3 regions of the Lysinibacillus sp. RC46 genome follow, and region 2 is predicted to be linked to each of the others. Evidence: riboswitches for the same ligand, from Rfam matches in the RefSeq annotation. Region 2 holds a riboswitch; each other region holds the start of a gene.
What was found. Region 2 has a riboswitch for S-adenosylmethionine ahead of ABH966_RS25590 (Na+/H+ antiporter NhaC family protein). Riboswitches for the same ligand answer to the same signal wherever they lie in the genome.

Region 1: linked by a shared signal. The riboswitch ahead of metK (methionine adenosyltransferase) and the one ahead of ABH966_RS25590 (Na+/H+ antiporter NhaC family protein) in region 2 are both predicted to bind S-adenosylmethionine.
Region 3: linked by a shared signal. The riboswitch ahead of ABH966_RS24280 (bifunctional homocysteine S-methyltransferase/methylenetetrahydrofolate reductase) and the one ahead of ABH966_RS25590 (Na+/H+ antiporter NhaC family protein) in region 2 are both predicted to bind S-adenosylmethionine.

Annotation. Positions count from the first base shown of each region.
Region 1 is NZ_JBGCCF010000030.1:24,897-35,919, forward strand. It holds gene ABH966_RS21490 (superoxide dismutase) at 1-379, opposite strand, end outside; gene ABH966_RS21495 (alanine/glycine:cation symporter family protein) at 541-2,043, opposite strand; gene ABH966_RS21500 (alpha/beta hydrolase) at 2,171-2,977, opposite strand; gene ABH966_RS21505 (gamma carbonic anhydrase) at 3,114-3,632, shown strand; gene metK (methionine adenosyltransferase) at 3,791-4,987, opposite strand; SAM riboswitch class I at 5,348-5,467, opposite strand; gene pckA (phosphoenolpyruvate carboxykinase (ATP)) at 6,240-7,826, shown strand; gene ABH966_RS21520 (alpha/beta hydrolase) at 8,443-9,399, shown strand; gene ABH966_RS21525 (MBL fold metallo-hydrolase) at 9,601-10,605, opposite strand; gene ABH966_RS21530 (alpha/beta hydrolase family protein) at 10,635-11,023, opposite strand, start outside.
Region 2 is NZ_JBGCCF010000049.1:6,744-17,766, reverse strand. It holds gene ABH966_RS25620 (ABC transporter ATP-binding protein) at 1-72, opposite strand, end outside; gene ABH966_RS25615 (ABC transporter ATP-binding protein) at 69-1,811, opposite strand; gene ABH966_RS25610 (VOC family protein) at 2,377-2,802, shown strand; gene crcB (fluoride efflux transporter CrcB) at 3,351-3,713, shown strand; gene crcB (fluoride efflux transporter CrcB) at 3,710-4,039, shown strand; gene ABH966_RS25595 (hypothetical protein) at 4,070-4,417, shown strand; SAM riboswitch class I at 4,656-4,763, shown strand; gene ABH966_RS25590 (Na+/H+ antiporter NhaC family protein) at 4,872-6,152, shown strand; gene ABH966_RS25585 (DUF3951 domain-containing protein) at 6,759-6,917, opposite strand; gene ABH966_RS25580 (DUF2812 domain-containing protein) at 7,274-7,819, opposite strand; gene ABH966_RS25575 (PadR family transcriptional regulator) at 7,819-8,136, opposite strand; gene ABH966_RS25570 (PA2928 family protein) at 8,275-9,381, opposite strand; gene ABH966_RS25565 (CbrC family protein) at 9,789-10,619, opposite strand; gene ABH966_RS25560 (antibiotic biosynthesis monooxygenase family protein) at 10,659-10,967, opposite strand.
Region 3 is NZ_JBGCCF010000041.1:31,212-42,234, forward strand. It holds gene metH (methionine synthase) at 1-1,804, opposite strand, end outside; gene ABH966_RS24280 (bifunctional homocysteine S-methyltransferase/methylenetetrahydrofolate reductase) at 1,797-3,644, opposite strand; SAM riboswitch class I at 3,737-3,835, opposite strand; gene ABH966_RS24285 (protoporphyrinogen oxidase) at 3,961-5,349, opposite strand; gene ABH966_RS24290 (protoglobin domain-containing protein) at 5,622-6,911, opposite strand; gene ABH966_RS24295 (SEL1-like repeat protein) at 7,468-8,754, opposite strand; gene ABH966_RS24300 (YdcF family protein) at 8,814-9,827, opposite strand; gene ABH966_RS24305 (hypothetical protein) at 10,125-10,589, shown strand; gene ABH966_RS24310 (DUF2653 family protein) at 10,577-10,864, shown strand.

The DNA of each region.
Region 1 (11,023 bases), on a different contig from region 2:
GGGTAATCGCTGCATTAGATAGCTGATCCTGAAAATTATCAAACGTTTTAAAATAATAATCAATCGCCTTTCCAATATCAGCATTTGCCTCACCACCGCCATTGGGACTCATCAAATCCCAAAATAAACTATGGCAATAGTGTCCTCCACCATTATTTTGTACAGCTGTTTGAATATCTGCTGGTAGCACATCAAGATTGCTTAATAAATCTTCCAACGACTGATTTTGTAAATCCTTTTGACCTTCTAAGGCCGCATTTAAATTATTTACATACGTAGCGTGATGCTTAGAATGATGAATCTCTAACGTTCTAGCATCAATATAGGGCTCCAACTGATCATAATCATATGATAGTTTCGGTAAATGGAACACAGTCAATTTTTCACCTCCTCCCCAAAAAAAGTTTCTCAAAGGAAAGATAATTTCCTTAAGACAAAATATACCTTCTTTTTCTATTGCCGTCAATAGAAATTTTTTATAAAACAAAAAAGCTATCTAATAGAATGTTAAATTCTATTAGATAGCTTTCTCTTTATTGTCTATTTATTTTTACGTTTTTCATTATAATCTATCCAGAAATCTGCACCTTTAATTCCTAGTTTACGAGGATCAAAAACAGGATCTTTTCCTTCTTTTTTCTGTTTCTCATAGTCCTTTAATGCTACTATAGCAGGCTTCATAATAATTAAAATCGCTAAAACGTTAATCCAAACCATTAGACCTAATCCAACATCCCCCATCGCCCAAGCAAGATCGGATGTGCGGACTGTACCGTAAAACGCAGAAATTAAAATTGCAAATTTAGCCAGCCATATGACGACTTTCTCTGTAGCTCCTGAGAATAAATAAGCCACATTTGTTTCGGCTATGTAGTAGTATGCCATAATTGTCGTAAAAGCAAAGAAGAATAAGGCAATCGCTACGAATGGTCCACCAAAACCTGGTAGTGAAGAGTCTACTGCATATTGTGTGTATGCTGCGCCTTCTTTAATACTTTTCGCAAATGTGATTTGTTCTTCTCCAGTTAATCCGCCTTTATTGAAATCGCCAACATAAACAAATGAATCAGTACCCGCTTTTTCATCGTGTACATTATACATACCAGTAAATAAAATCATAAATGCTGTAGCTGTACAGATTAATAAAGTATCAATATACACAGAAGCTGCTTGAACGATACCTTGTTTAGCAGGATGCGATACCTCTGCAGCTGCTGCTGGATGCGCCCCTGTCCCCTGACCTGCCTCATTTGAATAAATACCACGTTTAACCCCCCATGCAATAGCGGAGCCAATAATACCACCAAAGATTTCTTGTGCACCAAATGCGCTAGAAAAAATTAATGAAAATACAGCTGGTACTTCTTTAATATTCATTGCAATAATGATGATGGCCATCAGAATATATGCTAATGCCATAAACGGTACAATGATCTGCGCAGCATTGGCAATCCATTTAATACCACCGATAATAATAGTACCTAATAATACGACAATAATAAGTCCTGTAATCCAAGTCTTAATATCGAAAGCGTTTTCAACAGCTGTAGCAATTGCATTCGATTGAACACCCGGCATCAAAATTAACATGGCAGCTAATGCGGCAACAGCAAATATAACTGCAAACCACTTTTGCCCCATTCCTTTTTCTATGTAAAAAGCTGGCCCACCACGATATTCTGTATCTTTCTCTTCTTTATAAATTTGAGCCAATGTCGACTCAACGTAAGCAGTTGCCGCACCGATAAATGCGATTGCCCACATCCAAAAAACAGCACCAGGTCCCCCCATCCCGATTGCTGTAGCTGTACCGGCAATGTTACCTGTACCTACTCGACCAGACAATGCGATAGACATCGCTTGGAAAGATGAAATCCCCTTATCCGATTTTTCGCCTTTAAACATTAAAACAAACATATCTTTAATGTGTCTTACTTGTAGGAACCGTGTGATAATTGAAAAAAAGAGCCCAATTAACAAAATGCCATAAATAAACCACGGTCCCCATAAAATCTCATTAATTTTCCCAACGATTGTTTCCATTTTCCCCCTCCAATGTGAAAAAATATTACTTTAAGTCATTATAGTATTACACTTTTCTGAAAATTACAACATTATATTCAAGTAACAAAAAGTTAGTAATTTTCTAGTTAATTGGAGAGGTAATTCACTATTCAATTATATAGCCAATTCTTCGAAGAGCATTATTAATAAAATCACGTATATAAACAAAAATCTCGTCACGCTCTACTTCATGAAATAGATTATGATAACAGTTTGCCCATTCTTTGAATTGAAACTCTGTAAATTCCATCTGATAAAGCCAATTCCGTGTTTGTTTGGTTTCAGTAATATTATCTTTTTCAGCTGTCATAACTAACATAGGCATATTAGGGAATTCAGCCTTCGGCAATAACACTAAATTGCGCATCATTTGTTGTAGCTCGCGATACCATTTCACTGAAACAACGGATGAAAAAGGAACCTCATCCTTCATCTCATCTCTACCTTCTATACTGCGCGTTAGTGATTCTAATGTAATTTCATGGGTCAGCTTCACATTGGCAGTCAGGGCACTTAAACTAGTTAAAGCATTTGATAGTTTACCTGGCAATAGATTTAAATGAAGCCAAGGTGAAGTTAAAATAATTCCTGCACATTCATATTTTCTTTTTTGCATGGTATGTAGTAATAGAGTCGCACCAAGTCCATGTCCTATTAAAAAGACAGGTAAATTATACGAAAAAGCATTCTCGATTAAATGCCTTGTATATTTGTTGTATTCTTTAAAATCCTCATCGTGAACACTTGAATATCCTACATTTACTCCATGATTAGGTAAATCCCCCATGACTATGTGGAAGCCTTCCAATCTAAGTTTTTCTATAAGCCATGCATACCAACGGTGATTTTCATATGCACCATGAAGAATAGCAACCACAGCCTTTGCTTGTCCATCAGCTTCCCATTTCCACATTTCACATAGTCCTCCTAAAAAAATAATTACACAATGATTATATCGTAATATCTTGATCATTTTAATTTTATATTTCCATCAAGTTGCGTATTTGATACGATAATATTACATCAAAGAAAGAAAAGAGGCGATCCTCATGATCTATCTATTTAAAGGTAAAAAACCCAATATTGACCCTTCTGTTTTTATTGCTGATTATGCAACCGTTACCGGCGACGTTACAATAGGTGCTGAAACAACAATTTGGTTTAACACAGTTATTCGAGGAGATGTATCACCAACAATTATAGGAAAAAGAGTTAGTATTCAAGACCTCTGTTGCTTACATCAAAGCCCCAAATATCCACTAATTATTGAAGATGAAGTAACAGTTGGACATCAAGTAACTTTACATAGTTGTACGATTCGAAAAAAAGCCTTAATAGGTATGGGCTCTATAGTATTAGACGGAGCGGAGATTGGAGAGGGTGCATTCATTGGGGCGGGTAGTCTAGTACCTCCAGGCAAAGTCATTCCTCCAAATAGTTTAGCACTAGGCCGTCCTGCAAAGGTTGTAAGAGAATTAAACGATGAAGATAAAGAAGATATGGAACGCATCATACGTGAATATGTAGAAAAGGGTCAATACTATAAATCTCTTCAACCAAAAAATTAATGTAAAGCAGCTCCACGATTGCTTGGGCAACCGAGCAATATAGGAGCTTATTTTTTTCGTTAAAAAACAGCGAAAGGGGCTAAATTAATGTTAAGCCCCTTTCTGTAATAGTATTTTAAAATATTTCCCCAGCTACTTCATTGCTTTAGCTGAATAGTTTATAAACCTGCTTTTTCTTTTAATGCGTCAGCTTTGTCTGTTTGTTCCCAAGGTACATTTAAATCTGTACGACCGAAGTGGCCATATGCGGCAGTTTGCTTATAAATAGGACGACGAAGGTTTAGCATTTTAATAATCCCCGCTGGGCGTAGATCGAATAGCTCGCGTACCCATTTTACAATTTCACTTTCCGTAACTTTTCCTGTTCCAAATGTATCAACTGCAATAGATACAGGTTGAGCAACACCAATCGCATAAGCTAGTTGTACTTCAGCTCGATCAGCTAAACCAGCTGCTACGATATTTTTTGCCACATAGCGTGCTGCATATGCCGCTGAACGGTCTACCTTAGTTGCGTCCTTACCTGAGAAAGCACCTCCACCATGACGTGCATAGCCACCGTATGTATCAACGATGATTTTACGTCCAGTTAGACCAGCATCCCCTTTAGGACCACCAATTACGAATCGGCCAGTTGGGTTGATGAAATATTTAGTATCGGCATCTAGTAATTCACTTGGAACAACTGGAGCAATAACGAATTCTTTTAAGTCTGCTTGAATTTGCTCAAGTGTAGCTTCTTCATCATGCTGTGTTGAAATTACAATCGTATCAACGCGTACTGGTACATTGTTTTCATCATATTCAACCGTTACTTGCGTTTTTCCATCTGGACGTAAATATGCTAGTTCACCAGATTTACGTACTTCCGTTAAACGACGAGCTAATTTATGCGCTAAACTAATTGGTAATGGCATAAGCTCTGGCGTTTCGTTACATGCATAACCGAACATTAAACCTTGGTCACCTGCGCCAATTGCTTCAATGTCAGCGTCTGTCATAGAGCCTTCACGCGCCTCTAATGCTTGGTCAACACCTTGAGCAATATCAGGTGATTGCTCGCCAATAGCAACAAGAACTGCTAGGTTTTCAGCATCAAAGCCGTATTTCCCACGTGTATAACCGATTTCTGCTACAGTATCACGAACGATACCTTTAATATCTACATAAGTAGAAGTAGTAATTTCTCCTGCTACTAATGCTAAGCCTGTTGTTACTGTTGTTTCACACGCTACACGCGCGTTTGGATCTTCTGCTAAAATAGCATCTAAAATGGCATCCGAGATTTGGTCACAAATTTTGTCTGGATGTCCTTCTGTTACACTTTCTGATGTAAACAGTCGACGGTTTGTCATTTGATTTTCCTCCTATTACTTTTACAAATAATATTTGCGAATTAATACGGTACTCATTACCCATGTCAAGTTCGCCCCTAAGGATTGAACTCTCAAGCCGTTGTTGCTGTCGTTGCACTTTCGCACAGTAAACATTTGTTGCTGTCATTGCACTTTCGCACAGTAAAACAGTTGTTGCTGTCACTACGCTTCCGCACAAATAAACAGCTGCTGCTTTTAACACGAGGATTTTTGAAAGATCCGTCATTATAATAAGGAAAGGACTGTATACTTACCTTTAATTCGTTTTTAACAATAAAAAAATCCTTTTCTCACGCTTACTTAACATGAGGAAAGGAATAATGACTTCGTAACCTTTCACTCTTATCGTTCAAGGGAGTTTCCCCTTGCATCAGATTGGCACCAGCGCATGTCGTGAAATAGTTCATGCAGGTTGCCGGGTTTCACAGGGCCTGACCCTCCACCAGCTCGGGATAAGAGTATCCGTTCAATATCTCATAATACGTAAAAGGTCGAACATTGTCAAATATTTTTAACTTCTTTCAGCGGGTGTCCAACATCGTGCTGTTGCTGTTGCTGTCGCTTCGCTTTCGCACAGACTAAAACCCTTTGCTGACGCTACACTTTCGCGCAAAAAACATTGTCAGGCCCAAGCACAAAGCAGATTCCGGACGCATTGTTTATCTGTAGCGAAAGTAAAGCGACAGTTACAATTATGCCAAGACATAATTGATTGTATTCTTATAAAGAAAGTATGGGATTTATATAGAAACAAATTTGGATTATACTGTAATTTAAAACAAAATAATCCCTACTCTCCACCTTACATCATGTGTTAACATATGTGTAACCCTTTACAGCACATTTTGTAGCAAAAGCAAAGCGTTAGCTACAGAACATGTGGTGGATGAATATGATTGTAGCCCCTTTTCAGTCGAAGACAAGCTCCAACTAATAAAAAGCAAGCTAAAACTTCACATCCTGTGCGAACCCCATGTTAGCCCAAAGCTTCCAAACACAATTTTTGCTGTGTCGAAAGTGAATGTGTGATCACTTATTATAAATAGGGTAAAAAGCATTATCAAAACAAATCAATTTACTTTTTGTCGTTTTCTTGAAAAGTAATAAAATCTGAAAAATAATTTCTGAATTAGTATAGATTATTTAAGCAATTGTGTTATACTATTTTTGAAATTAAGAAAATCTCCCTCAAACTCTAGGGAATACTATAAAAAAGGATGGTATTTAATCGATGAATTCAGTAGAAATTGCAAACGAACTGAAGGAATTATTAAGCGGCGGTAACATTAATGTTCAACTTTCAGTACCACAATTAGCTGAAAAGGCTACTTCTCGTGGTGAAGCTATGTTAACAGTAGATGGCGCAGTTCGTGCAGAAACTGGCAAATACACTGGTCGTTCACCTAAAGATAAATATACGGTAGAAGAAGATAGCACAAAGGATAAAATTGACTGGGGCAAAGTTAACCGACCAATTTCTTCTGAAGTGTTCGATAACTTATATGTAAAAGTAGTAAAATATTTAAAAGAACGTGACGAATTATTCGTATTCAAAGGCTTTGCTGGTGCTGACAAAGATTCGCAATTAAGCATCCAAGTAATCAATGAATATGCTTGGCACAATCTTTTCGCCCATCAATTATTTATCCGTCCAACTAAAGAAGAATTAGCTTCTCATGTTGCTGACTTCACAGTTATTTCAGCTCCTAACTTTAAAGCAGATCCTGCTATTGATGGCACTGCTTCTGAAACATTCATCATTGTATCACTTGAAAAGAAAATTATCCTAATCGGTGGTACTGAATACGCTGGTGAAATCAAAAAATCTATTTTTGGTATTATGAACTACTTGTTACCACAACAAGGCATCCTTTCAATGCATTGCTCAGCAAACGTTGGTGAAGCTGGTGATGTTGCATTATTCTTCGGTTTATCTGGTACTGGTAAAACAACTTTATCAGCTGATCCTGATCGTAAGCTTATCGGTGACGATGAACATGGTTGGTCTGATAACGGTGTATTCAACATTGAGGGCGGTTGCTATGCAAAAACAATTAACCTTTCTGCTGAAAAAGAACCAGAAATCTACAACGCAATCCGCTTCGGTTCTGTACTAGAAAACGTAGCTGTTGATCCAGAAACTCGAGTTTGTGACTATGATGATGGTTCATTAACAGAAAATACGCGTGTAGCTTATCCAATTCAATACATTGAAAATATTGTTGATCCATCTGTTGCAGGTCACCCAAAAACAATCATCTTCTTAACAGCTGATGCATTTGGTGTATTACCTCCAATCAGTAAATTAACAAAAGAGCAAGCAATGTACCACTTCCTAAGCGGTTTCACATCTAAACTTGCTGGTACAGAACGTGGTGTAACGGAGCCAGAACCAGTATTCTCAACTTGCTTCGGTTCTCCATTCCTTCCACTTCCAGCAACAGTTTATGCTGAAATGTTAGGTCAAAAAATTGACGAGCACGGTGCACAAGTATACTTAGTGAACACTGGTTGGACTGGTGGCGAATACGGAACTGGTAGCCGTATGAAGCTTTCTTACACTCGTACAATGGTACGTGCTGCAATTGACGGCAAATTAGCTAATGTTGAAACAATTCAAGATTCAGTATTCGGTTTAAACATTCCAACTTCTATTGAAGGTGTACCAACTGAAGTGCTTAATCCTCGTGATGCATGGGCAGATAAAGCTGCTTATGATAAAAAAGCTTCTGAACTTGCTGGTTTATTCAACGAAAACTTCAAGAAATTCTCAAATGTTTCTGAAGCTATCACTAAACTTGGCGGTCCATTAAAATAATTCATTAAGCAAAGGGAACGATTTCAGTCGTTCCCTTTTTTGTGTTGAAAGAGAAAATATTTGTGAATATACTAGCCCTTTAAATGAGGGTGATTTCCATTCTAGGTTACTCGCACACAGAACAGTATCGTTTTATCACCATAAATTAAAGTGGCACGCCAGAAGATACATGCCGAGTGGAGTGATTGATTGGAGTGGAGACTGGGCGACTCCTTGGGAATCAGTATTAGAGGAACGAAGGCTAAAATCATCACGTCCTGTGATAACGCCTTCGTGACCAACCTCGTGTTGGCCCGAGACCCTGGAGCGAGCAGCGGCTCATCGGACGCCCCCAGGAAGCTCTGCTCTGCGCGAAAGCGAAGCGTCAGCGGCAAATGTTTTATTTCTGTGCGAAAGCGAAGCGTCAGCGGCAAAGCGCTCAGTCGGAACGGAAATCAACTCCCTCGTTTTGCCGAAGAGCCATACTTTAAGACACCTTAATTTCATGTATTTTAACAACATGCAAAGGGAACGATTAGAGTCGTTCCCTTTTTTATCTCCCCTATTTTATAGAATTCTATTTTTCATATTAGTAACTTTGTGTATAATTCATAATAGTAGTTTTAGGGGGATATATATGAAAAGAAAATATAAAGTGATTATTACCATTGTCAGTCTGCTATTAGTATTGTTTGTTGTGGCTGGATTTTTTGCAGGGAATTATTTTTATAACTTCGCCTTAAATCCTAATACTGATAAATCAGATGTGTTTAATGCTCCACAAAATTCTATTGTTGTCAGTCCTAAGGATATTAAAGAAAAAGAAGAGAGCGAAAAGTGGTTTAAAGAAAATTACAAGGACTCTTATATACAGTCTTTCGATGATTTAAAATTACATGCCTATACACTTAAAAATACAAACAACACAAATAAATGGGCAATTGTTTTCCATGGATATTCATCTGATGGCTCACAAATGACAAAGTATGCTAAGCATTTTTATGATACAGGCTACAATGTTATCGTACCTGATGCAAGGGCTCATGGAAAAAGTGAGGGTGACTATATCGGTATGGGTTGGCATGATCGACTTGATGTAGTCTCTTGGATTAATAATGTTATCAGTTCTGATAAAAACGCTGAAATTGTTTTGTATGGTGTTTCCATGGGAGGTGCTACAGTGATGATGGCCTCAGGAGAGGATCTACCTGGCAATGTTAAGGCTATTATTGAGGATTGTGGTTATTCCTCAGTTTGGGATGAATTCTCCTATCAATTGCAAGCAATCTTTAATTTACCTGAATTTCCCATTATGCAGTTTTCTTCAATTGTAACGAAGTTAAAAGCTGACTATACGCTTGGTGAAGCTAATAGCGTCAAGCAAGTAGCGAAATCGAAAACACCGATGCTATTCATTCACGGAAGTAATGATACATTTGTTCCATCTGATATGCTAGATGAAGTATATGAGGCTGCCAATGTACCGAAGGAGAAATTTATAGTTGAAGGTGCCGGACATAGCGGTGCAGAAAGCGTTGCTGGAGACGCTTATTGGAAAACTATTAATAACTTTTTAGCAAAATATATAGACTAAATGTCTTTTTTCTACCGTTCAGGTGCCAGCCATAAAGCACCTGAACGTTTTTTGTCTACCTGAGCAGTTTTCACCTGGCCCGAGCGATTCTTCAGTCTACCTGAACAGTCTTCGAATAAAAAAACTCCTTTTTGAAAAAGTGTTAATCAAAACGGAGTAAACTCTCTAAATCTGAAATTTGTATCCATTCCCCTGCAACTTTTAGAAATAAATGCTTTGGAAACCTTGAAGTATTTGTAAATCAATTTTATCTGCTTTTGTCCTCTGAATGATAAAATCAAATCCTTTTTTGGTGTTATCTGCAAATTTAGGCAATGCTTCCAGAGTATCTGTTAAAGGTTTGTTGAAATTGTCCCAATGTATTGGAATAATAAGTTTAGGTTGTACTTTCCGCACGGTTTGCTCATAATACATGTTTTGAAAATCTTGATCCTGAGCCCCTAATACTCCAATTCCTAAAAATAATACATCAGCTCGAATGTCATCTAATGCCCCATCTATATAGTTAGCACTTGGCTTAACAAAGAACGTTTTATTATGATGCGTAATTACGAAATCGTATGAAGAATCTTCATGATAATCTAGAGCTTTTGCTGGTTGTTTAAGTGGTTCTTTAATTTTTTCTCCTTCGTCAAAGGTTGGTGAATGTTTTGATCGAAGGACAGTGACACTAAAATCACCAAACTGCATAGCCTTATTTACTTCATATACAGACATCTGTTTCATATTTATACCATTACCAAGTCCTATATTAATTGCTGATTCTGAACCATATACATGTGTACCAGTTTGTTTAGCGATATAAGCTAAATCTAACGCATGATCATAATGTGTGTGAGCAATAAATAATCCCTGAAGCTTATTATTATCAATTCCTATTTTTTCTAAGGCTTTATTTACAGCATCTGCATCAGTTTTTACAGTACTGAAAGGCAATATTTTTAATAAGGGCGGTCTAGAAATAAAACCATCAATCAATAATTGTGTGTTGCCATCATCAAATAATAAAGATGATGTTCCTAAAAACGTGACCTTTATCTGACCTTGTTTTAATGCTTTTTGCTTTGTTTTCGAAGCGTAATATTCCTTGTATTGTTGAACATCTGCTGAAGGTGTTAAAAACTTATAATAAACAAAAGTAGAAGCGATTATCTTAAATACTAATCCTACAATAATCTTGCGTCTTTTACTTATTATGTATTTCAAACAATACTCTCCTCTCAAAACATAATGTTTTATTGACGTTTCATCCACTCGCAAAGTGCATGTACTGTTTCTCTATTTTTGGCCGGTGGATACTGATGAGCATAACGAAGATCATACCATGTATCATATCTTTTATTAGCATCCTTTAAATAAAATTCTAATTGTCTCGCATGTTCAATATCTACATTTTCATCACGATAGCCATGAATAATAAGTACTGGAGCCGTAATGTGCTCTATCTCGAAAAGTGGTGTTCGAGCATCATAAGCATCTGGTACACGATTAGGCGTCCCTCCAATAACCCGCTTCATCATCCTGCGCATATCTGTCCGCTCCCAATATGTAGCTGTTGCATCAGATACTCCTGCCCATGTCACAACAGATGTAATATCTCTACGTAAGATAGCAGTCCAAAGCG
Region 2 (11,023 bases):
GAAAAATAGTCCAAGTAGTATCGGTTTTTTAAAATACATTGCATAGCGTGTTAAACGTTGACTCGTACTCATGAGGCACCTCCTTCTAGCTGCTGACGGTCAAATTGCTCTTTATACCATCCTTGTTGTGAAAGAAGCTGCTCATGTGTTCCCTGCTCTACAATTTGACCTTCATCTAGCACGATAATTAAATCGGCGTGCTGAATTCCTGATAAACGATGCGTTGTAATAATCGTCGTTTTGTCTTGTCGTTCTCGCTGTATATTCTCAATAATTCTTGCCTCTGTTTTGGCGTCTACAGCAGAAAGCGAGTCATCAAGCATTAAAATTTCAGGGTCTTTAATAAGAGCACGCGCAATTGAAACACGTTGCTTTTGACCACCTGAAAGAGATACACCTTTTTCACCAACAAGTGTCTCAAGACCCATTGGTAAATTTTTTAAATCCTTTTCAAAGTATGCTGCACGAACCGCCTGCTGCAACTCAGACTGTGTAGCATCCTCTTTCCCAAATAAAATATTTTCACGAATAGTACGTGAGAATAGAACATGATCCTGTGGAACATAACCAATCCAGTCGAGTAACTGCTCCTTCGTTTGTGCAGTAATATCGACTCCATCAATCGATAGCTGTCCTTCGCCGATTGGATACTCGCGTAATAATTGTCGTAAGAAGGTCGTTTTACCCGCTCCTGTTTTACCAACAATTCCAAGTGTTTGCCCCTTTTTCAATGACAGCGAAATTTCCTGGAGATTTTTCACCTGACTCATTGGATATTGAAATGTTAAATCATCAAAGCCAATTGCACTTGGTGTCGAAATCATTCGTGGATTCGCAATATTCCGAACGTCCGCCTCATAGTTTAGCGTTTCTTGTACACGATCAAGAGAAGCGTTACCTTGTTGCATCACATTGATAAGTTCCCCAATTGCAAATATTGGCCAAACTGCTAGCCCCAAGTAAACATTGAACGTTACAAGCTGCCCAACTGTCATAGCCTCTGTTGCTACTAAATGAGCACCATAGCCAAGCGCTACAACATAACTAATCCCCGTACCGACCTTTGTAATCGGTCCAAATAAGGCGTTAATTTTTGCGGTATGCATATTTTTTTCATACACAATCTCGCTCATCTCTGCAAAATTTGTTTCGTCCTTTTTTTCTTGTACGTATGCCCGTACAACCCGCACACCTGCAACCGACTCTAGAACACTATCATTCAGCTCTCCAAAAACATCCTGCGCCTTCATATAGCGTTCGTGCACAATCTTCCCTAAATATTGAATAAGGATAGCCATGATCGGTACTGGCAGCATTGCAAAAAAAGTAAGCTTCCACGAAATCATAAAACCCATGGCAAAAATAATAAAGCCCATGTAGATTGTGGAATCAACCAATGTCATAATCCCGAAACCAGCGGTCAACGACACTGCGTTTAAATCATTCGTCGCACGTGCCATTAAATCCCCGGTGCGATTTTTTTCATAAAACGTCGGTGTCATGCGTAAAAAATGCTGCATAAGGTTTCGACGTAAAATTTTCTCTAAGTTAATAGCCCCTTCAAATAATCTGAATTGCCACACAAAATTAAGGGCATAACCCCCAATAATGATACACACGAAAATCAAAATATACTTCGTTAAAATAGCTGGTGTCATTTCTCCAGCAGTCAATATATCAATAATTGACCCTAGTAAATACGGTGGAACAACTTCTAAGCCACTCGCAATCATTAATAGCACGACAGCTATAGAATATTGCTTCCAATATTTCTTAAAAAACCAGCCTAATTTACTTAAAACATCAAACATACGTTATAACCTTCTTTCTCTAGTGCTGTTAAAGCTGTGCTACCCACTATCCAGAAATACCTTGATGAAAATCATTTTTTGTACTTTGTTTCGCATACACATGCACTCCTTTTTCATTGTCACTACAACCCTTTTTTGCAACAAAAAAGACACATACCCAAAAAAAGAGCATGTGTCTCTTCATAAAAGGTCAGGAGTTACCCATGCCCTTTATTTGCAACGCAAAATAAAAAAGTTAGAAGACATGGACAATGTATGCAGTTGTGCTTTGATATGATACTGGTAAAATTAACATCGTCATGCCCTCCTCTACTTAAGATTGTTATAGTGTTCTTGAAGATTATCACACTTTAGAAATATTTGTCAACCAACTAACTGTTATTTTTTACGTTTTTCAGGAAATAATTAACGCTTTAAAGCAATGAATTACTACAATTACAATCTTGGAACAAAGTAAACTAGGCACCTTAAATTTAGAATTTCAAACCTATAACTTTTTGTATTGACTTTAACGCAACGTAAGCCTTTATGGTTAGTTTGTATGAACCTAAAGGAGGAAATAAACATGAATGAATTTTATCAAATGCCCTTATTCGTAAAGCTAAAAGTAAGCAATATTGAAAAATCAAAGGAATGGTATGCAAACGTACTCAATTTCAATTCGGTATTTGATTTCCCAGATGCGAACGGAACAACTTCCATGACACATTTGAGAGGAGCCAAGTATCAAGATTTAATGTTATTAAAGGATGAAGAAGTCAGCACTTCTAACTCTGTCATTATTAATGTTTTCTCTAATAATATTCATAGTATTTATCTGGCTGCACTAGAAAATAAAACGAAAATCATTCAACAGCCGACAGTTCAACCATGGAATGCAAAAGAATTAACGATAGAAGATCCAGATGGTTATGTTTTTACAATAACTGAAAGTGTCGATTCCAATAAAGACTTCGATACTGTCATTGACAATGTTAATAATCAATCATAGTAATAAATTATGACATGATTGCAACAGCAGAAACAAGTTCATCTGTTACACTACTTGTGTGAAGCAGATGCTATATGTATACACGTGCGATGGCAGAGTGGCTAAAAGAATCAAGTTCCTTTTACGATGAAGGAACTAAAATCGGTAAGAAGTGTCCTTGATTCCTACAAATAGACAATACGATTGGCTGTGTTAACTAATTAACCTTTACTACTACTCCAACATTTACTATTATGGTTTGCCGCAGTTAAACGAAATAATAGAAACTGTCTTTATTTTCAAGAAGAGCGAAAGTCAACAATCTTCTATTTTTCAATTAAAACATGTTATTGAAACATCGCTGGAAGACCCTGTCGAACAAAGCTAGTTCGATAGGGTCCAAATCAATTTATCGGAACAATTTCAAGGTTTATCGCCCTAATTTTTAAATTTATCGCCTAACTTTTTTAATTTATCACCCAACTTTAATTTAACGCCTAACTATTATCTAAAATGGGTATCTCATGATACACTTTTTAATATAGACATTTTAATAAGGAGTCTTTACTTTGAAATCATTTTTAGCTGTTGGAATCGGCGGATTTTTGGGTGCCATCTGTCGATATAGCCTTGGTCTAGTACTTTCAAATAACGGTGGTTTTCCATTTGCGACACTTTGTATGAACTTAATTGGCTGCTTTTGTTTAGCATGGCTATTTACAACGTTTACAAAGCGAACACCTGTTATTATAGGAATTGGTACTGGCTTTTTTGGTGCTTTTACAACCTTTTCAACATTTTCTTTAGAAACGCTATTACTTTTGCAGGATAGTAAATGGCTACAAGCCGTTCTTTATATTTTTGTAAGTGTTTTTGGCGGTTTAGCTTGTGCATGGCTAGGATTTAAACTAGCAAAGGGGCGCTTCGTATGATAATGATTGGTATCGGTGGATTTTTGGGTGCACTAACAAGATTTTATCTAGGAAGATTGATTGTCCATACATACCCATGGGCAACATTTTTTATTAATATAACGGGTTCTTTTGCACTTGGCTTTCTATTTGCATTACATCCAAATGATTGGATTTGGCAGTTTATAGGGCTTGGTTTTTTAGGAGCATATACGACCTTTTCAACATTTGGTTTTGAATGTTTGCAACTCTTAGAGCAGAAAAAATGGAGGCAAGCGATTATTTATATATGCACTACAGTTTTATTCGGTTTACTTTTCGCGGCACTTGGCTTTGTCCTTGTGTAGCAGCATTTTTGAAATACTAGAGGTGATTTTTTGACACAGCCGTCCATTGAACAATTACAAGCGCTCGAAGCTGAAATTGAACAAACATTATATACTTTAATCGACTTAGAACTAGAAGAAAACTTTCCAGAAATGAATACTCGCTTTGCACAATTACTTGCAAAGGTTCAGGCTACTCAGTTAATTGATTATAAACTTGACGTCCTCGTTGATCCTCAAGGATTGGCAACAGAAACCTGCACTCTACTACAAAGTTTAATAGAAGCAAAGGCTAGACCACAAAAAAGACAACGCCTCCTAACACATCGTATGATTTTAAAAATATGGCTACGTAAAAATCAACGCTTTATGACGGAATTTTTACCACAAATGTTTTAGGTGAGGCGCCCCTCCAATTCTAAGGGCGCCTCCTTTTTCCCCCTTTCAGTTGTTAAATCAAGTTGTGCTGCGTAAAAACAGCGACACCAAAAATTCACGCTTTCCTATCCTCTAAACCTCTTACTTGTTCAATTTCCTTAATTAATATAGCTTTTAAACCAAGCTTGATTAAAAATATGTTGCAAAAATCGACTTTTTATTATAATATTTATTATTGTGAAAAAAATAATATATTTGCTTCTTATCAAGAGAGATGGAGGGACTGGCCCGATGAAATCTCGGCAGCGGAACTTATGATTTAAGTTACTGTGCCAAATCCAGCAGGCAAAGGCTTGATAGATAAGAGGAGTGTTTTATAGATATAAGGCCTCTTCTTGTTGTTACAAGAAGAGGCCTTTTTATCGTAAAAAGAATGGACAAAAGACGTGTCCAATTTTATTTTTTGGAGGTAGACATGAAGAAAGAGAATCCATGGGCGCTGATCCCATTTGTTGTTTTTTTAATTTTATTTATTGGTTCAGGGGTTATTACAGGTGATTTTTACGCCTTCCCTGTCATTGTAGCCATTTCTATTTCAGGCGCTGTGGCTTTGGCAATGAATCGAAAAGAATCGTTTGCGCAAAAGGTTGATATTTTTTGCAAAGGCGCAGGAAACTTAAATGTCATGCTGATGGTCATTATTTTTCTCTTGGCTGGTGCCTTTTCAGCGGTAGCAAAAGGCATGGGGGCAGTGGACTCCACTGTAAACTTTGCTTTATCGGTCGTTCCGCCAAACTTACTTGTCGTAGGCTTGTTCATCATCGCCTGCTTTATCTCCCTATCAATGGGTACATCGGTGGGAACGATTGTTGCACTGGCTCCAATTGGAGTTGGGATAAGCGAGCATATCGACCTTTCCATGGCTTTAGTAATGGCAGCGATTGTTGGCGGTTCGATGTTTGGCGATAATTTATCTTTTATTTCAGATACAACAATTACTGCCGTTCGTTCACAAGGTGCACAAATGAAGGATAAATTTAAGGTGAATTTTTGGATTGTGTTGCCGGCAGCTATTGTAACGAGCCTTATTTTAGGAGTTATCACAATGGGTGAAACTGCACAAGTGGAGCATTTAAGCTATAGTTGGGTAAAAATTGTTCCCTATGTTTTGGTTATTATTTTAGCGTTAGCTGGAATGAATGTTTTCCTTGTTCTGGCATCTGGGATTGTTCTTGCCGGGGCTGTTGGCTTAGCGGATGGCAGCTATCACTTAATGAGCCTTTTTCAAAAGATCGGCGAAGGAATGTCAGGCATGTATGAAATGGCATTCCTTGCGATATTAATAGCTGGAATGGTGGAGGTTATTAAGTTTAACGGAGGGATTGACTTTCTACTTCACCTTGCAACAAAAAGGATTAAATCGAAAAAAGGTGCTGAATTTGGCATTGCCGGCCTAGTGGGTTTAACAAATTTATCTACGGCCAATAATACGATTGCTATTTTAATTGCTGGTCCACTTGCAAAAAATATTGCTGAACAGTATGAGATTGAGCCGAGAAAATCCGCAAGTATATTAGATATTTTCTCCTGTACGATCCAAGGTCTACTGCCATACGGAGCCCAATTCCTGGCAGCCGCAAGCGTAGCCGGAATATCGCCAGTGAGCATGCTGCAATACTCTTTCTATCCAGTCCTTATAGGAATTTGCGGAACCATTGCTATCCTCATCGGATACCCGAAAGAAAAGAAAGCCTGAGCTTCATCACTTAAAAAAAAATATTGTTTTACCATTAAAATAATCCAATTGTTTTGAAAGAAATAATCAAAACGATTGGATTTTTTATTTGAGGCTATTCATTTTTTGTGATAGAGATAATACTTAAAAGTTACAATTACACTTTCTCATTAGTTATTTCGTAGCGTCTATATTTGAACATAAATCCAATTCCAAGAATAGGTCCAATCGCTAATATTGTAAAGATCCACTCCCATCCAATGATCCTCAGTATAATAGGGATTAGATTTATTGAAAATATAGTAAGTAAGAAACCAATACACATTTGAAAAGTAAGGGCTGTACCTACATAATCAACCTCGGCTATGTCTGAAACTAACCTTCCTAAAAACAAAATCATTCTTTGATCTATACGAAAAGGTTGGATTGTCATTTACACAAAATTATTGACTGTCCCTTGATTAAATAATACCAAATACAGGATAAAATTCCTTCGTAAATCTTATCATTGATAAAATAAAAATAATCTACTATTATTTCTTATTGAAATAATAGTAGATTCTCATATTTTATACTATTAGTTACATGAAGCCTGCAGCTTACTGTTTGATGTTTGTAACCACTCACTTAATTGTCATGTTTACCTCTACCATTCATGGCATCATCATATGGTGTATAGGTCATAGTAGGTACTTTCTTTTTCACAAAAACGCGATATATTGCCCGAACCAAAATGCTTGAAAAAATCAGACTTACAATAAGCGCAACACTATTCCCAATATTCATTCCATCCTATCCTTTCTCACTGAGTAGTTAGTTATAGTTTTCCTACTTTGCAAGTGTACTACTAATTAATGTAGGCAACTGTACTATTATATTGTCATCAAACATTGGACATGCCTAGATTGTAATATAATGATCTAAAACACCCCAATTATTTTCGAAATAATTAGATATCTATATTCTACATACTAATACTTCGGCACGAAGTCAAATTTTTCCTGTGGTTCAGTTTATCTTTTCTTCATAACACTACGCTTGGACCAAGCGGCTCATCGAAATCGCCTAGTTGAAACAGAAACCCACCCCCTCATTTTACCGAACATGAAAAAAACAGCTGATAAACTTCAGCTGTTCGTTCTTTATATATGCTTTGATTTTAATCGTAGGTTCTTCCACATATGATAGTATACTCCACCAGAAGTCATCACTGCTGGAACAGTAAAAATAAAGGAATATTCAAATCCTTGCTCTGCAACGTGTTGAATTGTCCCAGTGGTAAACATCATAAATATCCACAAAACCATCGTTATAGCAAGAGAAATAGATGCAGCTAGGTTTACAGGCTTTGCAAGACGCGCTAGTTTATCAATAGAAGACTCAGCGTCACTATATATGGGTGTAGTTTCTGGTGCTGCCTTAAAAATATGCATATCTGCACTAGAACAAACATGTGTCCAGCCACCGTAAGCAAATAGCTCAAAATACTCCTCTTCTTCATCCTTCGGTAATTTACGATAATCAATACTAAAAATGACGTCTTCTGGTTCACCTTTCTCTAGCCCATAGCCAGCACATCGAAATCTTTTTAAATGCCACCCATTTGCCGCTTTTTCACTTAATTCTTTCATATCGCGCTCCTCAAAAAAAGCTAAACCATATGATGCCATATATCTCTTATTTCGCACTATTTTTGCCCCCTTTGTAGTCCCTGCTCTGCCAACTGAATCATGACCTTTCTTCTTTCAATATCTTCGAGCAATATTTCTCGACCTTTATCCGTTAAGACATAGACCTTTCTCCGAGAATCCGAATCATCATGTAGCTGAATAAGTTGTTCAGATAATAGTTTTTTAATAATTGTATAAAGGGATGCTGGACCAACTACGAAAGTCCCCTTTGTTGTCTCCTCTATTAAACTCATGACAGCATAACCATGGCGAGGCTCCGTTAAGGCAGCCATAATATAAAAAACAGAATCTGTTAACTGCTCTAATGATTTCATTGTCTACACCTCCAATATATCACAAAATGATATACCATTAAATAATATATCATTTTGTGATATATAGAGCAACTCTATAAAAAACCCCCTCACAAGTCGTTACTTGGAGGGGATAAATAATTCTACGCTCTTTAATTTTCACTGAACTGGGCGATTCCAACGTAGCTGATATCTGAACATTTCTTTTTTCGTGTTCTTATCTAACAACAAAAACTCATCTCCTGCTTGAATCGCAAAGTAGTTCTCTAATGTACGAACACCCGGATTTTTTTGCTCAGCGTTAACAACACCTATATTTTCTTCCCAAATAATGCGATGGTTTTTCATGTCATATAATAATACGATACTGTCTGCACTTTCTCGCTTCGTTTGTCGATAAGATACAATAGCTGTTTGTTGTTGCAAATCAACATCTAATACGGCAGGATCTAAATTCTTGTATACTTGTATGGCAGGTTCAGCTAATACATTGCTGCTAAATTCTCGAACCTCTTCATAATCCTCCAACGGTTGATTGTGCGAAGCAAAATAACCTGGAATATCGGATTCTATGAAAAATTTTGTAGAAAGATATTTTTCAGCTTTGTTATCTTCAGCTAATTTCTTGCCATCGAAGCGATAAAAGTTCCCATCGACACCCTCTAAATAAAGATTATTCTCTAATAAAACTATATTGTGAGAACCTATATCTAAAACATCTATTAACTGTTTATGCTTTTCCGTAAATTCTTTTTCAGAGAGCTTTTCTTTCCCCGTTTTCATATCTAATAATGAAAGTTTCCCGTATTCACCGTCACGATGATGAACAAGAAGTCCCCCCATAAAATTGCCTATTAAAGTCTCTTTACTTGAAGAAGATTTCGTCCACTGTTTTTCACCTGTTTGCAAATTAATCGCAATAATTTGATGATGTGAAATAATTTGCGTAATGCCATTACCTGTACCGTTATTTTCAGATCCTTTAACCATTTGGACAGCAATTTTCTGTGCATTATCTGTATATATGGGTGATTCTGAATTGATAGGGAAGCTTCGACCAGCTAAACCAAAGGCAATCATCAAAAGATTCCCTAAAAAAGCGTACAGGATAAAAGTTATGACAAGAGCAAAATTAAATCGGCGTTTGAACAAAGCATACAATACTAATAAAAGCCCAACGCCAATGACAATGCCTAAAAAGATATCGTGGATAAACCAACCATTAAAACGCCATGAATCTATATAACGTTGAAAAAAATTGTCCAATTCTCCTCCCCCTCATCAGATCAATTTCGCCTCGGCGTAATTGCGTTAGGATTTTGAATTGTGCCCAGGCCTGCACGAGGGCCGACACGATGTCGGTCATTTCGGTAATACCACAGGACGTGGTGTTTTTACCGATGCAGGTCAGTTAGCCGTTTTAGCTGGATGCGAAGGTTTTAGGCTAACTTCCTTTATTCATTCCTTTAAAAAATCCGTAACATCCACCGGAGGCTTTAGGCCAATACGATGTTGGTCACTCAGTCGTTGCCACAGGACGTGGCGTTCTTAGACTGAGTTCCTCTATTTCAGTAGATGTTTGGACACCTTGAAAAGAAACCACATCCTCATTCATCTCACCACTTTAAGAGGTAGGAGTCTTCTACTGAATGAAGATATACTGTTTTTCACGTTTAACTAAAATCAGAATAAAGGACATAGCGACCACATTCTAAGCATCGAAATAAATACCCTTGATGATGCCCATTATTCATAAGTGATTCTGATAACTCTTCAATAGAAAAACCAGTATAATTTTCAAATTGTTCTGTAATGCCCAACTCCACTAACTCACTCCAGCCAACATAGCCAATAAATGCACAATAATCTGAGCAATGAGCCATCCAATTATTACCTTGCCAATTAATAAAACCAGGTGTTCTACACATTACTTCCTCAGTAAAACTGGAATTTATAACATTCTCATCATTTAGTAAGTCCTGCTGGAAAGAACCGTCGTATTTTTTAGCAGCTGCACCACTATGTATACATGTAGGACAGAGATAATCAACCTCTTCAACAGCATAAATACTTCCAGTATAATAAACATCTACTTCCTGTTCGCAGCAATCACAAGTTACATCTTCTTCCGCTTCAAAGATTTTAGATTTTAATGGGTCTGGCAAATACTTAAATTTAGGTATTATTGTTTTAATTATTTTATCCTCTCTAATTTTACAAGGATACAAAGGTTTCACACAATTCGGATTATCTATGTAATATTTTATTGATCCAAATTTTTTCTGATCTTTCTTGTTCCCTACATCCATAACTAAAGTGAAAATCTTATAGGCATCCGAATACATCCTAAGCATACAGTAGATGTCTGCGAGTATCCTAAAATTACCTTCAGTTTGCTCTTGAAGTTTCACTTTTTCCTTAAACTCATGCATTTGATTAATACTGGCTGGATCAGAAGGATTAAAATTTCTTCTTTGTTCATGCCATTCTTCTAAAATAGTCATATATTAAATTCTCCTAAATTTGGTTTTGACGTTTCCCGATTACATTGTAAAAGAATAATCTTTTATGACTGTACAAATTTCCACGTTATATTCCATGTACCATTTTTCTTTTCCGAATTGCTGTGCAACTAGATGTTTTGAATTTTCTTTCCATGCTTGGATGGCCTCTAGTGACTCCCAATAGGATACAGTAATTCCTTTCCCTTCAGCATCTCTAGCACTTTCTACACGAAGAAATCCAGGTTGCTTTTGTGCTAGTTCGTCCATCACTTCTGCCATCTTGGCATAGCCTTCCCCATCCTCATCTGTTCTTTGTGATGTAAAAATTACAGCATAATATGTTTCCATAGCTATTTACTCCCACCTTTTTATGTATTATTGTAAACGATAAATACTTTTATGAA
Region 3 (11,023 bases), on a different contig from region 2:
TCTCATCATTTGTATGAAAGAGTAAATCATTTGCTAGCTTAATCTCTGCCTCAGGAATAGATGCATAACGTTCTAGCTTCTCCGTATTCACAATTGCATAATCTAAACCAGCCTGTGTACAGTGATATAAATACACGGCATTCAATACTTCACGACCTACTGGTGGTAATCCGAATGAAATATTACTTACACCAAGCACCGTTAATGTACGTGGCATTTTCTCCTTAATAAGGCGAATTCCTTCTACTGTTTCAAGCGCCGAGCCAATATACTGCTCATCTCCTGTACCTACTGGGAACATTAATGGGTCAAAAATAATATCTTCAGGAGCAATACCCCATTTTTCTGTTAACAATTTATAGGAACGTTCAGCAATCTCTAGCTTGCGATGTCGATCAACCGCCATGCCTTGCTCATCAATTGTCCCCACTACTAAAGAGGCCCCATATTTTTTCACTAGCGGTAAAACTGCGTCAAAACGCTCCTCACCATCCTCTAAGTTAATAGAATTAATGATAGCTTTCCCTTGAGAAAACTTAAGTGCTTCCTCAATTACTTTTTCATCTGTCGAGTCAATCACAAGAGGTACTTTTACTTTTTTTACAACCTCCTGCATAAAGCCACGAATATCCGCTAGTTCATCGCGGTCAGGATTTGCTAAACAAATATCGATAACATGTGCTCCATTTTTCACCTGAGCACGCGCGATTTCTGCCGCTTCCTCAAACTTCCCATCAATAATTAAATTTTTAAACTTACGAGAGCCGATGACATTTGTCCGTTCTCCAATAAATAATGGACGCATAGAGTCGTCATACACCAATGGCTCTATCCCTGATACTACATGACCATGGGTTGCATCTGGTAATTGGCGAGGCTTTTCGTCCTTTAGCACCTCTCGGATAGCCGCAATATGTGCTGGCGTTGTACCGCAGCAACCTCCGACAATATTTAGCCAGCCCTTTTCTGCAAAGCCTTTTAGCTTTTGTGACAATGAATCAGGTGACTCATGATAGCAGCCTTCCTCATCTGGTAAGCCCGCATTCGGGTAACAGCTAATATAGCCTGTTGAAAGCTCTGCTAATGAACGAATATGATCAGTCATAAACTCTGGTCCAGTCGCACAGTTTAAACCAACTGATAATGGTTTAATATGCTCGATGGAAATGTAAAAAGCATCAATTGTTTGACCAGCCAGTGTCGTTCCCATCGGTTCAATTGTTCCCGATATCATCACAGGTAGCTCTTTTCCCGTTGCTTCAAAGGCACGAGATACCCCCAATGTTCCTGCCTTAACATTTAGCATATCCTGACTAGTTTCTAGCAACAGAACGTCCGCCCCGGCTTCGATTAATGCCTTTGCCTGAACATAGAAGTTTTCCTCTAACTCATCAAATGTAATACCACCTGTAACCGATAAGGTTTTTGTAGTTGGTCCCATAGCCCCCGCTACAAAACGTGGCCAGTCGGATGTTGAAAACTCATCCACTACTTTGCGTGCAATTTCTACAGCGCGTTTATTAATCTCTTCCGCTTTCGCACCAAGATCATATTCATTTAATACAAGTGGAGTACTTCCAAATGTATTTGTACAAATAATATCTGCTCCAGCCTCTAAATATTTTCCATGAATTTTTTCAAGCACATCTGGTCTAGTTAGCACGAGATTTTCATTACAGCCATCATATTCCTCGCCGCCAAAATCCTCTGCTGATAAATTTTCATTTTGTAGCATTGTTCCCATTGCGCCATCAAGAATTAATATTCGTTTCTCTAGTTGCTCTTCAATCATGTGCTTAGCCATTTATACTTACCCCTTTTTTCTGTTCATCCAATTGCTCAATAAATTTCATTAATTCTAGCGTCATATCATAGCGTAAAAATGGTGTGATGAGGTAAATACCATTGAAATATTCCGCTGCTACTTCTACTAATTCTTTAGCAATTGCAATTCCTTCTAGTGTTGCGCGTTCCTTATCATCGCCACAAGCCCTCATACGTGCTAATGCATCATCAGATAGTTTGATGCCTGGCACTTCATGATGTAAGAACTCCGCACTTTTATAGCTCGTTACTGGCATAATGCCTATATAAATTGGTGTTTCTAAATGCTTTGTCGCCTCGTAAATTCCCACGATTTTTTCCTTTGTATAAACAGGCTGTGAAATAAAATAATCTGCCCCATGTTCAATTTTCTTTTCTAATCGAGAGACAGCGCGATCTAGTACACGTACATTAGGATTAAATGCAGCCGCTACAGAGAAATTTGCCTTTTTACGAAGCGGTTTCCCTGAGAACGATACACCTTCATTTAATTGTTTTATTAATTGGATCAGCTCCATTGAAGATACGTCATAAACGCTAGTTGCTCCTGGGAAATCGCCTACCTTTGTCGGATCTCCAGTAACTGCTAAAATATCATGAATCCCTAGTGCATTTAATCCCATTAAATGTGATTGAAGACCAATTAAATTACGATCTCGGCATGTTATATGGGTTAACGGGCGTACCCCGTGTGTTTCTTTCAGTAAGGCACCCATTGCGACATTACTAATCCTTGGAGAAGCAAGAGAGTTATCGGCCATCATGACTACATCTGCGCCCGCCTCATATATTTTTTTTGCACCTTCAATAAAGCCTTCAATTTCTAAATGTCTTGGCGTATCTAACTCCACAATAACCGAGCGTTCACGTTTTACTTTTTCATGTAATGGCTCATAATTTGCTGGCTCTGCCTCACGGACAACCTCTACTTTTTCTGGTTTTGCATACTTTTCCTCGACCGGGGATAGCTCCTCTAAGTACTTTTTCACTGCAGCAATATGCTTTGGTGTCGTTCCACAACAGCCACCAATTAAACGTACCCCCTGATCACGAAGCGCTACAGCTGCTCGACCAAAATAATCTGCCTCCGACTCATAAACGACACGCCCATCCTCCAAATCAAGAAGAGAGGCGTTCGGATACGCTGACATAAATGCCTTCTCAGGAAGCTCTACTCCTTCAAATGCTTGTATAGTATGGTGAGGGCCTAAGCGACAGTTAACTCCTACGATATCTGCACCTAACGCTTCAAGTTTATATAAGGCGTTATTTAAGCTCATTCCATTTTGCAAAATTCCGGGTTCGTGCATAGAAACTTGAGCGATAATCGGTAATTTCGTTTTAGCTCGCAGCATTGTTAAAGTCGCCGTTAGCTCTTCAAAGTCATAATAAGTTTCAAGTAAAAGACCATCTGGATTTCCTGCCAGTAAAACTGTTGCCTGCTCATCAACGGTTGCTAAAATTTCTTCTAACGTTGCGTCACTTTTACGAATACCACGGATTCCTCCAATTGTACCTAAAACAAATTGTCCACCATCTGCCGCTGCTCGTTTTGCAATCGTTATAGCAGCTTCATTAAACTGCTGTACACGAGATTCTAACCCATAGCGGGCTAATTTTATGGCATTAGCTCCGTAAGTATTCGTCTGAATAATATCAGCACCAGCTGCAATATATTCTCTATGAATCTTTTCAATTAATTCAGGTCTCTGTACATTCATTTCCTCATGACAGTACTCCAAGCCGTAGCCGTATAAAACTGTACCAATTGCACCATCTGCTGTTAGAACTTGCGTTTTTAACCTTTCAAGCAATTCCATAAAACTAACCTCTCTTCCCTAATCTTTAAAATAAAAAAAAGCCTTCTTTCATAAAAAAAGAAGGCTTTTACGTCATTTCGTAATTGTTTTCCTTCTCATCTTCGACACACGGTCTTCTGGATTTAGCACCTGACATTAAGTTGGTTGCTGAAGCTTCATAGGGCCAGTCCCTCTGCTTCTCTTGATAAGAATTTAGTATGAATTTTTTAAATAATTAAAAGAATCATATCGTTTACGAACGATTGAGTCAAGACTATTTCACTGAACAAAGGATAATTTTTACGAAATTTATAATATTTTGATTTATATCAAACAATTACGATAGTTTTTCTACAAGTTCTTCACCAATTTTTTTACCGTTTTGAATACATGCACCTATGCCTACTCCAAAATATGAGCATCCCGCTATTGATAAATTTGGATAGTTTTTCTCGAGCTCTTGTAAGAGACCTTGCAACGCTTCACGATGTGCCAAGTCGTACTTCGGCATCTGGTCGATCCATTTTGTCACGTCAACAACAGTTGGTTTTTCCTCAATCCCCAAGCTTTTTCTTACATCCTCAAGAGCAACTGCTGCTAACTCTTCATCTGTCATCATACGCAATCTCTCATACTCAGGGTTAATGCTCTTATAAAAAAGTCGTACAAGTAATTTCCCTTCTGCAGAGGTATGTTTCCACTTGCGGCTTGTCCACGTTGCTGCATTACAAATAACATCCGAATTATGTGACACAATATAGCCTGTTCCATCTGCTGGCAATCTATTATCGGGAACATCAAATCCTAAATAAATCGTAATGGCGGATGCAGTATTAAATTGTTTAAAATAGCCGTTCAACGATTCATCCTGTAATAAGCTTTGTACCGCTTCATTTGGCAGTGCCAATACAACATGATTTGCTTCAATCATTTTACCGTTTGCTAACGTAACAGAGTATAGATTCTCCTGCTTTTTAACACTAGTAGTGGCAATCCCTTTTATAATTTCTACATCCGTTAATGTTTCTTCAAGTCGATCAATTAGTGACGATAAACCATTTTTAAATGAAATAAATTTTTTGTTGGAGGCTTTCACAAATTGTTTCCTGTTTGCATCAAAACCTTTAATAATACTACCGTAATCGTTTTTGTAATCGATTAAATACGGTAAAGTCGAAGCAATTGAAAGTTGATTTAAATCTCCAGAATATACACCTGCAAGTACCGGCGCTATTTGGTTTTGAACAAGCTCCTCACCTAAATAATACGTTAAAAATTCCCCAATCGAGCTTTCTTTTGTAAACCTTTCATTCGGCATTGTTAAATCCTTTAACGCTTCTTTTTTACCTTCCTCAGATACAAGCGTGCTTTCCTCGAGAGATTGTAGGCTCATAGGAATACCGAACGTTGAGTCTGCTGGGATAGCATGTAGCTCATTATTTGTGTAAATATACGAAATACCTGTTTCGTTGTACACAAGATTTTGTTCAAAGTTTAGTTCCTCTACTAACTCCATGACACCTTTATGACGCGCTACAATAGAATCTGCTCCAGTTTCCATGATGAAGCCTTGTTCATATGCAGAGTGAAGCTTGCCACCAAGGTATGTATTTTTTTCAACAAGTACAAGTTTTACATCTAAGTTTTTCTCCTGAACTTGGCGTTGTAAATAATGCATCGTACACAATCCCGTAATTCCGCCACCTAATACAACAACTGTTTTCATATTAACCGCCCCTATTTTTAGTTCTTTATTTAGTATAAACTTTTTTTATCAAAAATTACGTTAAACCCTTTACAAATTTAGCAAAAATGGAGCTATCCAGCACATTGGACAGCTCCATTTTTTTATATTCAAATAGCATATATTCGCTAGAGGCTTTTATCTCCATAACGGAAATTATATATAAACAATTAATATAGTGTTATTTGTGCCTTAAAGTGTGTAGAGCCTTAATAGGAAACAACAATTTTCTTTACCTTTTGCTTTTCTCTTCATTAATTTAAATTTTGTGCAAAGCTAGCTAGTTTTCCAGCTGAGTTTTTCACTTCATTAAAGGCAATACCTAATTCACTTAGTACGTCTACTATTGCTTGTACTTCTTTTTCCATCTGACCATTCTGGTCTTTAGCCTCGGTCATTGCTTCTAATATGTTAGTAAATTGTCCTTCCGTTTGAACCATATTTCCCTCACCAGACGCTACCTCTTCTTGAATATTACTAAGCGACTGAACAAGTTTATCTGTCCGCTCATTCGTTTTATGTAGTAACGTCGCTACCGATGTGACAGATTCCTTTGTTTGAATCGATAGTTTTCTCACTTCATCTGCAACAACACTAAAGCCTTTGCCCGCTTCTCCAGCACGAGCCGCTTCTATTGCCGCATTTAAAGCCAACAAGTTCGTTTGATTAGCAATATTTGTCACAACGTTCATAATCGATTCCATTTCCTTTGACATATCTGTCAACTGTGCAATATTTTCCGCTATATCATCAAGCGAATAAATAATATTACTCATATTTTGCGATTGACTCTTTAATCGTTCACGACCTTCTAATGCCTGACTCTCAGCCAAAGTCGACACTTGAAGTGATTTTTTCGCTAGTTGTTTAATTTCCTCTGATTGTCCACTTAAGCGATGAAATGAATTGTTCGTTTCATGAGATATTGTGGCAAGACCTTCCGAAGACTCTACGATTTCTTGCTCTATCGCTTCTTTTCTACGTTCCATTTTTTCATGAATTTGCTCAATTGTGTGCTCAAACGCCTCTAAAACCAATTGTTGCTCAAAATTAGAAATTTTTGAGATGGCTCGAATTGTATTAAGCTGATCCACTGGATGATTAACATGTTCTTCAACCAAGTCAATAAATGACGCTGTTAAATCTTGGAACGCACAAATATACCATTGTGTTTTAAGCCCAATATGGACATGCACTTTAGCAATTTTTATTCGTCTTTGATAAAATTCATCATCAATCGTACCATTAAACATTTCAATAATATGACGTCGTAATGTAATTTTCAGCTTCTCCACTGAACTATGTTTATTAATAATATCTACTAAACTACGTTCAGTTCCAATCATTTCATAAAATCGATTAACAATATTATCAATACTGCCTTCTACAAAAGGTTGAAAGGCTTTTAAATATTGTAAATCCCTCTTTGTCAATTTGAGCAAATCAATTTGCTTTTTTATTGAATGGCAATTCGCTAAATCCATTTTTACAATGTATTGCTTTAAATCTAACGCCGTTGTCTTTCTCTGTTTTTGAAAGATCACACATTTACCCTCTTTCATGCTGTGTACTTTTGAAAAGCTGAGAAAAATTTAATTTCGTCTACCAAAAATATAAAAGATTAGGAAGATTTCATCCCCAACTTTTAGTGATAAGCCATCACATCACTTATGACGCTGATTCCTGCTACGGGCTACAATCAGCTAAAAATTGCAATCTTATTACTAGCTATTGCTTCTAACTACTCTTTCAAAATCACTCATATACATTATACATTTTATAAATAGCTGTCAATTTTCGGGTATACATTTTTTTCCTTAAATTATATAAAAAGTCCCTGTTATCTAACCTATTATCTAAAGCAGTAAAAAAGCTACCACAATACTTTTGGGTAGCCAATTTACATCATCTCTATTTTTTTATCCTTATTTTTTCCTTGTTTTAGTTTGAAATAATTACCGATTTGTTATATTAATATTTTTACAATCAGCCATTTGTAGTGATATACACCTACAAAACACCCTTAAATAAGAACCTAAGACCTGTATACAAAATGTTGATAATCAAATCTAAATACCTATTATTTTTTAATAAAAATACTTACTTTCCTTTCAATTCTTGCAGTAAAATTGCAGCCTCCTCACTTCCTGCTTCTGCTGCAAGTCCATACCACTTTATAGCCTCTTTAATATTTCTAGCTATTCCTTCTCCTTTATTGTAAATGTGCCCTAATTGTAATTTAGCTTCCGAATCTCCTTGAAGAGCAGCCTGTTTAAACCAATGAATACCCTTTTCAATATTGCGTATACCTGTTAACCCTTGGCTCCAAATGAAGCCTAAATCATAAAAGGTATCGACATGATATTGCTCTGCAGCTTTTTCATACCAATATAATCCACGGTTCACATCTTTCGTTTGCCCTAACCGTCCCTCTAAATAGATTCCTCCAAGCCTGTATTGCGCTTCAACATAGCCTGCTTCAGCAGATCCTCTATAGTAGCTACATGCTTGCTCCTCATTTTTGTCGATTCCTAATCCCTGCTCGTAAATAATTCCGAGGGTAAACATAGCCTCTGCCACACCTTGTTGTGCAGCGAAGTCGAACCACTTCTTCGCAAGTACCAAATTTTCTGGTACTCCCTCACCGTTAAAATACATATCTGCTAAATTATTCGCAGCATCTGGATGCCCTTGATTTGCTGCAGCCTCATACAATATAAAAGCTCTATTATAGTCTTCTTGAACACCTAGACCTTCAAAATAAAAATTACCAAGTGCATACTGTGCATCGGCATTTCCTTGTGACGCTGCTAACTCAAACCACTTTATTGACTTTTCTGGTCGGAAATATTCGCCGTCAACTGCACTATAATATTCTCCAAGCTGAAATTGTGCATCAGCATCCTGTTCCTCAATGGCATCTTTGTATAAGTCAATGATTTCCTCATGATCTAGATCTTCTTCTTCAAACGCCTCAACCTGTTCATTTTGGTGAATAAAATACCATTCCAATATATCAAGTACATCATCTACAACTTCGTTGCAATTGGATAACCTCTCCAGTGAAGAAATTTGCCAAATAAAAATATAGATAGGGAGTGGAATTGCATCACGCAGTAAATCATCATATTCAGCTAAAAGCGTTAGCACATTCTCCTGTACTGACTTCGTCTGTTCTGGATGTATAATTTGTAAGTGTCGTTGTTGATTCTTTTTCAACAGTCCTTGCACAACTTGATATAGTATTTTGTGCAAGGTTGCTAATTGTACTTGTTCGACTGTTATTAAATTTATGTTTTGCGCAAACCATGTATCTTGTGTTTGCGTGAGCTTTTGCAGAGATACAATTCGCTCTTTATTTTTTTTTGCTAAAAATTGCCCATACATTCATTTCCCCCCTTGCACGCTATCTTGCCACTATTATATGGAAGACAGTTCTAAATTGGTTACACATATGCTCTCAAGATTAATCCAATGAACAATGTAATAAACAAAAATACAGTGACATTCATCCATTTATACATTTCTAATAATCCGATAAATTCGCGAGTAAATGCATTAGGTACATAATAAAAGGCAGTCTTCGAACCAACACCTTGTGCATCAAGCTTCGCCTTTTTTGCATAAATACTTGCACGAAAAACATGAAAATTATTCGTTACGAATATGGATCGATATTTCTTTCCTTGAGCATGCTTATCCATAATTTTTTTAGAGAATGCCATATTTTGTTCAGTATTTATAGATTGATCTTCCATTAATACTTTTTTAGCTGGTATTTGATGTTCGTCAACTATATATTTTTTCATGGCATATGCTTCTGATACTTTTTCATCATGCCCCTGCCCACCTGAGACGATAATGGTAGGTCGTTCTCCATATTTTTGAAATTGCTTTACTGCCTCATCTAAACGGCTAGCTAAAAGTGGTGGCACTTTATCTCCAATTAGTCCTGATCCTAGCGCAATAATATAGTTAGGCTCATACAGGATCGGCGTAAAATGATATAGAGTCGCGTAGGCCATTATGCTTGTATATAAAAACATTGTATAGCCAAAAACCAAAAACGCATAGAAGAAAAGAATTTGCCAAATTTCATGTTCGATATTCATAAAAATTACAAATACATACCAAATCATCATAATAAAAAAGCTCAAGCCAAAAACAGCTAACAATAGATTACGGACTTTACGGCCTTCTTTTTCAAGTAAAACTTTACTATTAAAAAACGTAGCGATCGATAAAATAAACATCATACTCGGGAAACTTCCTAGTATAATAACTATACCCATCTTCGACACAATCCCCTGCTCATTCGGGAGAAATATAGGATGACTAATTATTGTACTTAAAATATACACTCCTAAAAGGCCAAGAACTACTGCATTGAGAAAACGTCTTTTTTCCGTTATATATAATAGTAAAAAAATCGAAATTAATAGTAATAATGTTGAAATCATCGTCTCACTCCTTTCTTTTTATATACAATTTTTAATGCTATCCTTATAACGCTGTATTGGTTTCCATTCCGACTGGGCTCAGCGCCCAACCTCCACTGCAATCAACAATATACAGCATACATTATAAGTAGTGCATGTCTAAAATTTGGTGATGAGCACTGACACTTCTTGTTCAAATTTGTTGATATCCCTAAATTGATCGAAGCGTTTATTTTATTTATCGAGAAAGTTCATGTAAAATTACTATTAAGAACTAGTTTAGACAAAACTAAAAATTATATTGGAGGAATACAAGTAATGAAAAAAATCCTTGCCGCTCTTTTTGCAGCGACACTTATGTTTGCATCTGTAGGTGCAACATTGTTCATCTCAGATACACCAACTGCAGAAGCTAAATCCTATAAGTCCGGTAAAAAAGGCTTCTCAAACAATAATAATAATAATAATAGCTCAAATTTCCAAAAATCTCAGGATAAATCTAAAGATCAAAATAATACAACAACAAATAAAAGCACAAACAAAACGGATTCAACAGCTAAGAAAGGCGGCTTCTTCTCAGGCGGCCTTATGAAAGGCTTAATGCTTGGTGGCTTAGCTGGTTTATTATTCGGAAGTCTTTTCAGTGGTATGGGTATGCTTGGTAATATTTTAGGCTTATTAATTAACGTTGCAGCCATCATGGTTATCATAATGCTAGTTGTAAAAATCGTTAATATGTTTAAAGATAAAAAACGTAAAGAGGAAGCACAATGGCACAAATAATTAATGAGCAAGATATTATAAATGCAATTTGCTTATCTCAGGCCTACTATAAAAACATTCGCCCTGAGGATGTACTTGTAGAACTAACATACGATGATGACACAGGCTTCGGTGCAGAAGTTGAAACTAATGGTCAAATCGAGATATTCGATACAGCAGCAATGATTGGCGCACTACGTGTATGGATTAAAGATGTCCTACATGGTGATCCATTTTCAACAGGCATCGAACTCGTTCTGGACGATGAGGAAGGTATTATTGCTAGACTATCGTAAATAAGTAAAGAATGAGGCTGGGACATAACTAGCTTCAAACAGTCAAATTGAGTGCGCTCAATTAATATGGTACCTGTAGTTAGGACACTTGAAAAAGAGTGTTTTATCTACAGGTATTTTTTATATACTTGGAATTCAAGATACAGGGATAAGTTGACA